DNA from 2 places in the Pseudomonas cannabina genome. Region 2 is predicted to be linked to the other one. Evidence: riboswitches for the same ligand, from Rfam matches in the RefSeq annotation. Region 2 holds a riboswitch; the other holds the start of a gene.
The links. Region 2 has a riboswitch for cobalamin ahead of cobW (cobalamin biosynthesis protein CobW). Riboswitches for the same ligand answer to the same signal wherever they lie in the genome.

Region 1 (4,395 bases), 1.5 Mb from region 2:
GGCCACCGGTGGCACGGTCAAGCTCGACAGCCTCGACAAGCCTTACTGGCAGCGCGCCTACCTCAACGCCAAGCGCGTGATCCAGCCTGCGAGCCTGGCGCAGATTCGGCCTTAGCGCCCCCGCTGACCAGCTTGGTCCTGCTCAAGATCGGACGCGGAGCGTCCAGTACGGCATGCCGACGCAGAGCGTCGCACGATAGTTGAAAGAAAGCGCTTTTTTATCGCAATGGCACTGACGACGCAGAGTGCGACGTAAGTGACGGCTGAGCCCTGACACTGATCCGGGGGATGCGAGGCAGGACGCCGAGCAAGCTGCACCGGGCCAAGGATGGCCCATTGCAGCTGCCCCCGGATCAGTGTCAGGGCGAAGGAACCCGACGAAGTCGGGCCGGAAACGGAGCAAGGGGTTTTGCCTACTTTGGCCCCATCAAAGTAGGTCGCCGAGGGGCGAAAAGGTGACTTGAGCCGTAAGCAAACAGCACTGATATCGCAGAACCGCTGTGTGACGCACACTCAAGGTCGGACGCAGAGCGTCCAGAACGGCATGCCTACGCAGAGCGCAGGCACGATAATCAAGACTTGTGTGACCGAAGAGCGCTGAGGCGTTATTGCGCAGCCTTGGCCGATGTCACGCGCCAGATCTTGTTGCCGACGTCATCCGCCACCAGCAAGCCGCCATGCTGATCGTTGACCACACCGACCGGGCGGCCCATGGTTTTTTCGTCTTTGTTGAGAAAGCCGGTCAGCACGTCGACGGGCGCACCGTTGGGTTTGCCACCGCTGAACGGGATGAACACCACTTTATAGCCGCTGTGCGGTTTGCGGTTCCATGAGCCGTGCTGGCCGACGAACAGACCTTCGTTGAACAGCGCGGCCAATGTTTTGCCATCCGCGAACACCAGGCCCAGTGAGGCCGTGTGCGGGCCGACGGCATAATCCGGGGCGATTGCCTTGGCGACCAGTTCCGGGTTTTGCGGTGTCACACGCTGGTCGACATGCTGGCCGTAATAGCTGTAAGGCCAGCCATAGAAAGCGCCATCCTGCACCGACGTTACGTAGTCAGGCACCAGATCGCTACCGATCTCGTCGCGTTCGTTGACGGCCGTCCACAGCTTGCCGGTTTTTGGCTCCCAATCCATGCCGTTGGGGTTGCGCAGGCCCGACGCGAAGATGCGGTGCTTGCCGGTGGCGGCGTCCACTTCCCAGATCGCTGCGCGACCTTCTTCCTTGTCCATGCCGTTCTCGGCCACGTTGCTGTTCGAGCCGACGGTCACGTACAGCTTGCTGCCGTCCTTGCTGGCGATGACGTTCTTGGTCCAGTGGTGATTGAGCGTGCCGCCCGGCAGGTCGACCACTTTGGTGGGCTGTGCGCTGATCGACGTCTGGCCCGCTTCATACGGGAAGCTGATCAGGCGGTCGGTATCAGCGACATACAGCTTGTTGCCCACCAGGGTCATGCCGAACGGCGAATTGAGGTTCTGCAGGAACACGGTGCGGGTTTCCGCGACGCCGTCCTTGTCGACATCGCGCAGCAACGTAATGCGGTTGGCGCTTGGTACGCCAGCGCCCGCTCGGCCCATGACTTTTTCCATGACCCAGCCGCGAATGCCCTTGGAGTCATCCGGCTTGGCGGGCGAGTTGGTTTCCGCCACCAGCACATCGCCGTTGGGCAGCACGTACAGCCAGCGCGGATGGTCCAGGCCTTCAGCGAAGGCAGCCACTTGGGTGCCAGGTGCGGCCACCGGTCTGGCGCCTTTTTCCCAGCCGATGGCAGGCGCGATATTGACGGTCGGGATCAACGTCTTGTTGGGCTCCGGCAGGTGGGGCGAGGGGCCTGTTCCGTCCGAGACTTGCAGTCTGGACGACTCGCCACAGGCTGCAAGGCCGCCGGCAACCAGAAGCAGCACTGCGTAGTGGGGTCTGAGTTTGAACATGTTGGATCTCCATAAACAAAGGCGTAGTCCTGTAACTGATAGAGGCGTGCTGATCCGCCGAGGTTCAATCGCGTTCCATAACGCCTGCGCTGTCGATTGACGCTCCCGGCCCAACCCTCTACCCTTCGCGGCTTGTTTCAGGTGCTCTGCAATCCTCGATTGGCAGAGTGAAACAGGGAAGCCGGTGTGGATCGACCGATCCGATCCCGGCGCTGCCCCCGCAACGGTAAATGAGTCAAGGCTGTGCATCGTGCCACTGTGTTTCGACACGGGAAGGCGCACAGCCGGGGTAACCCGCTCATGAGCCCGGAGACCGGCCTGAATCAGTCAATGGCATCACAGAGGGTGATGTTCTGTGCAGGCCGTTGCCGTGCTGTCCAGTGCTGTCCTTCCGTGTGCTTTCGCCTGCCCCGAGCGGAGAGCCGACATGAACGAATCCCCCGAACGCGACGAACGTCATCTGGCGCGCATGCAGCGCAAAAAGGCCGTGATGGACGAGCGCATTGCCAGTTCGCCCAACGAGTGCGGCCTGCTGCTGGTCTTGACCGGCAACGGCAAAGGCAAGAGCAGCTCCGCTTTCGGCATGCTCGCCAGGGCCATGGGTCACGACATGCAGTGCGGTGTGGTGCAGTTCATCAAAGGCCGCAACAGCACCGGGGAAGAAATGTTCTTTCGGCGCTTCCCCGAGCAAGTGCGTTATCACGTGATGGGCGAGGGCTTCACCTGGGAGACCCAGGACCGCCAGCGCGACATCGCCGCCGCCGAAGCCGCCTGGACCGTGTCGCAGGAAATGCTCCGCGACCCGAGCATCGGTCTGGTGGTGCTCGACGAATTGAACATCGCCCTCAAGCATGGCTACCTCGACCTGGAACAGGTGTTGACCGACTTGCAGGCACGTCCGCCGATGCAACACGTGTTGGTCACCGGCCGTGGTGCCAAGCCTGAACTGATCGACCTGGCCGACACTGTTTCAGAGATCGGCGTGGTCAAGCATGCGTTCCAGTCCGGTATCCGCGCGCAAAAAGGTATCGAGCTGTGAGTCATTCGTCATGAGAGCACTGCAATGAGAGCCCGCCAATGAGAGCCCCGCGCCACTGTCCGGCGGTATTGATCGCCGCGCCAGCCTCCGGGCAAGGCAAAACCACGGTGACTGCCGCACTGGCACGCCTGCATCGCAATCAGGGCCGCAAGGTTCGGGTGTTCAAGTGCGGGCCGGATTTTCTCGATCCGATGATTCTCGAGCGGGCCAGCGGCGCGCCGGTTTACCAACTGGACATGTGGATGGTTGGCGCTGATGAAAGTCGGCGCCTGCTTTGGGAAGCGGCCGACGAAGCGGATCTGATCCTGATCGAAGGCGTCATGGGCCTGTTCGACGGCACACCGTCCAGTGCCGATCTCGCGCGGCACTTCGGCGTGCCGGTGCTCGGCGTGATCGACGGCACGGCCATGGCGCAAACCTTTGGCGCTTTGGCGCTGGGGCTGGCGCGCTATCAGCCGGACTTGCCGTTCGCCGGGGTCCTGGCCAACCGCGTCGGCACGGTACGCCACGCGCAACTGCTGGAAAACAGCCTGACCGAGGGCCTGCGCTGGTACGGCGCGTTGTCACGGGAAGTCGGTTTCGAGTTGCCCAGCCGCCATCTCGGGCTGGTACAGGCCAGCGAGCTGAATGACCTCGACCTGCGTCTGGACATGGCTGCCGCGGCGCTGACCAGCACCTGTGAAGTGACATTGCCGCCTGCCGTGACGTTCACGGCACCCGACCCGGTTCAGGTCGAGCCGCTGCTCCGTGGCGTGCGCATTGCCGTAGCGCGTGACGAAGCCTTCGCTTTTCTCTATGGCGCGAGCCTCGAGCTGTTGCGCAACATGGGGGCCGAGCTGAGCTTTTTCTCGCCGATCCATGACAGCGAGCTTCCTGAAGCCGACAGCCTGTACCTGCCGGGCGGCTACCCGGAGCTGCATCACGTCGCGCTGGCGGCCAACCTGACGATGCAGGCCTCGATCAGGGCGCACCATATCGCCAGCAAACCGATCCTCGCCGAGTGCGGCGGCATGCTTTACCTGCTCAATGCCCTGACCGACGTGGACGGCGTACGCGCCGAGCTGGTCGGGTTGCTGGCCGGTGAAGCGGTGATGCAGAAGCGTCTGGCAGCGCTGGCGCTGCAAGCGGTCGAACTGCCCGAAGGCACGCTGCACGGGCACACCTATCACCATTCGCTGACCAGCACCGAGCTGCAACCGATTGCCCGTGGCGTCAGCCCCAATGGCGGGCGCGGCGCGGAGGCGGTGTATCGCCTCGGACGCCTGACCGCTTCCTACGTGCATTTCTATTTCCCGTCCTGCCCGCAGGCGATCGCGGCGCTGTTCAAACCATGACCGAGCCAGCGTTCAGCCCTGAAGAGCGGGCAGCAGTGTACCGAGCCATTGCCGAGCGCCGCGACATGCGGCACTTCATCGGCGGTAC
Region 2 (4,395 bases):
TCGGGTCGCCTGAATGTACCCGAGCGACGTCCTGACCCTGCGCATCTGCCGCCTTGATCAAGTCAATGATCTGCTCCAGATGCAGTTCGGCACTGTTGGTCACCTGGATCGCCTGATTGCCTTCCAGCACGGCCAGTGGCACCAGTGAGCCGGCATAAATGATCACCGGACAGCTGCGGATCAGACGCTGGCCCTTGACGGTGATCAATTCGGGATCGCCGGGGCCTGCGCCGATGAAATAGACGGTCAAAGAATTCTCCGGAAATGAATGCGCGAGGGCTGCAATTATCCGCCTGTAACCGGGCAGGTTGCCAAGGCAAATGTCACCTGCGCGCTTTTTTGCCGTTCGATCACCAGTCGCGCCGTGCCATCGCCCAATTGCGCGGCCAGTGCCAGTGCCGAACCTTCGGCAACACCATGACAACCCGTCGTCTGAAAGACCTGAGCGGAGCGGTGCGTCAGATGCAGCTCCCACGCCACCAGTTGCGCTGCGTTGAAAAACACCAGCGGTACTGACAGTTGCGCGGCCAGTTCGATGAGGCCCGGCTCCTGATCCTTCAAGTCGATCGATGCCAGCGCGCTGATGCTGTCGATCTCCAGATCAATCGCGTGAAGATTGTTCTCGATCAACTCGCGTAAGGTCGCCGCCGAACAGCCGCGCCGACAGCCCAGCCCGACCACCAGCGGCGCGCCGGGTTGAACGGCCGGTGGATCAGGCCTGATGCTGGTCGGCATCATGTGCGTGTGCAGTGTTCAACTGAGCATCGCCTCTGCGGAACAGCCAGGCGCTGATCAGGCCCATCGCAACCCAGAACAGTGCGTTGGTCAGCAGCGAAGCGACCATGAACTGCGATTCCAGCGACTCAGGTGCAAGGCTTTCATGAACCAGCGGTTGCGGCGCGCCAATCACGTGTGGCACGACCATAATCGCCAGCCCCAGTGCTTTCAGCAGGCGGTTCTGACCAAACACCAGCAAGGCCAGCCCGACCGCTGTAGATGCGGCAGTGCCGATCCACCATGCCTGACGCTGACTCAACTCCGCAGCAGCGGTACCCGGCAGTTCTGGCGGCAGACCCAGGGTCGGTGCCAGCACGAACACGGCAAAACCGGCCAGTCCCCACCACGCGCCCTGCGCAGTGCGGTCCGGTGAGCGCAGGGTGTAAAGCCCGGCCAGCATCAGCGCAAAACCGACGGCGACCACCAGATTGCCACCGGTGGTGGACAGCACGCGCTGCCAGCCGTCTTCGGGCTCCCAAGCCGCTTCGTCATGCGCATGGCTGTGTTCAGCCACGGCACCCTCGGCATGCTCGTGCAACTGTTCGGCTGAAGCATTTTCATAGGTTTCAGCCTGCTGGATCAGCGGGACGACCCACAGGCTTTGCAGCAGTGTCAGCAGCAGGGCTGCAAGCAGGCCGGTGAAACCGGCTGTCTGGGCGATTCGCTTGAACATTGTATTGTCCTCAATGGCAAGGGAATGCGGCGCTGTGACGGGTGTCGTGTGCCGCATTGTGCACGGCGGCAATGTGCGAGAACCCGGCGAAATAGACCAGACACGCACCCAGCACGGCGGCGCTGATCGCGGCGGTCAGTCGTTGGGTCTGGGTGGCGCTGGTGACGGCCGTCTGGCTGCTGCTGATGGTGGACATGGCGTTCCCTCTTGAGTAGTGGCAAGTGGGCCATGCGCACGCGAACCCACTGACGAACGTCAGAGGTTTCGACTGCGCCCGCCCACCGCGGGTGTGTCATTGAAAAAATATCGGGCCGGTCTCCGGGCTCGCGAGGGGCTTGAACAGTGGTGTGTTCAGGCCTGCAAGGTCACCTTCCCATGCCGTGGCACAGTGGATCAGACCTTCTCTCGCTTACCGTTGCGGGGGCAGCACCGGACTTGCTCAAAGCTTGAGCGCACCGGTTTCCCGTTTCACCCCGTGAGGGGCACCCGAAATCAGGCGCACAGGAGAGCATGGGCGACTGGGCATCGTCAATCTGAACGATTGACCTGTCTGCGGTCACTGCGTAGCCTTGCCGGCTCGAGGTTCTCCATTCGTAAAACGTTACATATGGAGCTAAGACGGGAATGCGGTACATGCCGCAGCTGCCCCCGCAACTGTAAACGGTCATGTTCATTGCACAGCCACTGCTGCGGCGGGAAGGCGCGATGAATGTGTGTCGGCGAGGTGTTCAACGCCCGCCACACGCTGCCGTGAGCCAGGAGACCTGCCTCGAACCGGGCTGACTGAAAAGCCTGCGAATTCCCACTACAACCGGGCGGGGTGATCCGGTGGCGATCCGAACCCTGTGCCTGCACGCGGTTCCCGTCCTGTTTGCCCGCCGCATTGCCAAAGGGCACCTGATGAAAACACTGGCCAAGCTTCCCGTTACCATCGTCACCGGCTTTCTCGGCTCGGGCAAGACCACGCTGCTGCGGCACATGCTCGACAACGCCGAAGGGCGGCGCATCGCGGTGATCGTCAACGAATTCGGCGAGTTGGGCATCGACGGTGAAATCCTCAAGCAATGCACCATCGGCTGCACCGAAGAAGAAGCCAGCGGCCGCGTGTACGAACTGGCCAACGGCTGCCTGTGCTGCACCGTACAGGAAGAGTTCTTTCCGGTGATGCGTGAACTGGTCGCCCGTCGTGGCGATCTGGACCACATCCTGATCGAAACCTCGGGGCTGGCCCTGCCCAAGCCGCTGGTGCAAGCCTTCCAGTGGCCGGAAATCCGCAACGCCTGCACCGTCGACGCCGTCATCACCGTGGTCGACAGCCCGGCCGTATTGGCCGGTACTTTCGCTGCGTTCCCGGATCAGGTCGATGCACAGCGCAAACTGGACCCTAATCTGGACCATGAATCGCCGCTGCACGAGCTGTTTGCCGATCAACTGGCCAGCGCCGATCTGGTGATCCTCAACAAAGCCGACATGATCGACGCTGAGGGGCTGGCCGCAGTGCGTGCCGAAGTGGCCGAAGAGTTGCCGCCAGCCGTCAAAGTGGTCGAAGCCAGCAGCGGCCGCTTGCCGATCAGCGTCCTGCTGGGCGTTGGTGCCGAATCCGAGCTGCACATCGACGCCCGCAAGACTCATCACGATCATCATGAAGGCGACGATGCTGATGACCATGATCACGACGCGTTCGATTCGATTTCCCTGACACTGCCTCAGGCCGATGAAAAAGTGCTGCTCGATGCGCTGAATCAATTAGTCGTGCAACACGGCATTCTGCGCGTGAAAGGCTTTGCTGCGATTCCGGGCAAACCGATGCGCCTGCTGATTCAAGGCGTGGGCACGCGTTTCGACAAGCATTTTGACCGCGCCTGGCGTGCCGATGAAGTGCGTGCCACGCATCTGGTGCTGATTGGCCAGGAGTTGGACGCCGTGGCACTGCAAACTCAGCTCAACGCTGCGATTGCCGGCTGACCCATGCATTTACTGAGAACCCAGCCCGGCGGTTTTGTACCGGACGATAACATCGCCGACCTGGGACAGACGCCCGCCGAGCTGGTGATTCTCTGCAGTGGCGATTCGAGCCTGGCGCTGCTGGCCGAAGCTGCTCAGCAGCTGCCCGAGGATTACCCCAGCCTGCGTCTGGCCAACCCGATGCAGGTGCAGAATCACGCCTCGGTCGATCTGTATGTCGATGAGGTGCTGCGCCATGCCAAAGTCATTCTGATTTCCCTGCACGGCGGCATTGGCTACTGGCGCTACGGCGTCGAGCGCTTGATGGAGCTGGCCGCGCGTGGCGTACAGGTCATTCTGGTGCCGGGTGATGACCGCCCGGACCCGGAGCTGAGTGACCTGAGCACTGTGCCGGCCACCGAGCGCGACCGGCTCTGGCAATTCCTGCGTCAGGGCGGTTTGCAGAACGCACTGGATTTGTATCGCTGCATGGCCAGTCAGTGGCTGGGCCGTGATTATCCGTGGGCCGAACCCCGGCCGTTGCCGCGCACCGCGGTTTATCACCCGCAACGAGCCACGGCCAGCTTGCCGGATTGGCAGGCCGACTGGCACGCGGAACAGCCGGTGGTCGCGCTGCTGTTCTATCGCTCGCACCTGCAGGCCGCCAACACCGGTTTCATCGACGAATTCTGTACTCGCTTACAGGCGCAGGGCATCAACCCGCTGCCCATCGCAGTCGCCAGTCTCAAGGAGCCCGCCTGCTTTGTTCAGGTGGAAAACTGGCTGGATGAAGCCGATGCCGAGCTGATCCTCAACACCACCGGTTTCGCCCAGTCGAGCCCGGAAGCGCCGCATTTGCGGCCGTTTCGGCGCAATGTGCCGGTGATTCAGGCGATCTGTGCCCAAGACAACGAACCCGCGTGGGAGGCCAGCGAGCAGGGCCTCGGCGCGCGTGATCTGGCGATGCACATTGCCTTGCCGGAACTGGACGGGCGGATTAT

Region 1: another riboswitch for cobalamin. It lies ahead of cobO (cob(I)yrinic acid a,c-diamide adenosyltransferase); the one in region 2 lies ahead of cobW (cobalamin biosynthesis protein CobW).

What each region holds. Positions count from the first base shown of each region.
Region 1 covers NZ_FNKU01000001.1:3,009,854-3,014,248, reverse strand. The annotation lists gene BLT55_RS14180 (C40 family peptidase) at 1-115, shown strand, start outside; gene BLT55_RS14170 (PQQ-dependent sugar dehydrogenase) at 606-1,934, opposite strand; cobalamin riboswitch at 2,057-2,270, shown strand; gene cobO (cob(I)yrinic acid a,c-diamide adenosyltransferase) at 2,362-2,973, shown strand; gene BLT55_RS14160 (cobyrinic acid a,c-diamide synthase CobB) at 3,012-4,307, shown strand; gene bluB (5,6-dimethylbenzimidazole synthase) at 4,304-4,395, shown strand, end outside.
Region 2 covers NZ_FNKU01000001.1:1,484,786-1,489,180, forward strand. The annotation lists gene cobM (precorrin-4 C(11)-methyltransferase) at 1-250, opposite strand, end outside; gene BLT55_RS07040 (cobalamin biosynthesis protein) at 286-735, opposite strand; gene BLT55_RS07045 (CbtA family protein) at 713-1,450, opposite strand; gene BLT55_RS07050 (CbtB domain-containing protein) at 1,461-1,646, opposite strand; cobalamin riboswitch at 1,743-1,955, opposite strand; cobalamin riboswitch at 2,014-2,236, shown strand; gene cobW (cobalamin biosynthesis protein CobW) at 2,351-3,415, shown strand; gene cobN (cobaltochelatase subunit CobN) at 3,419-4,395, shown strand, end outside.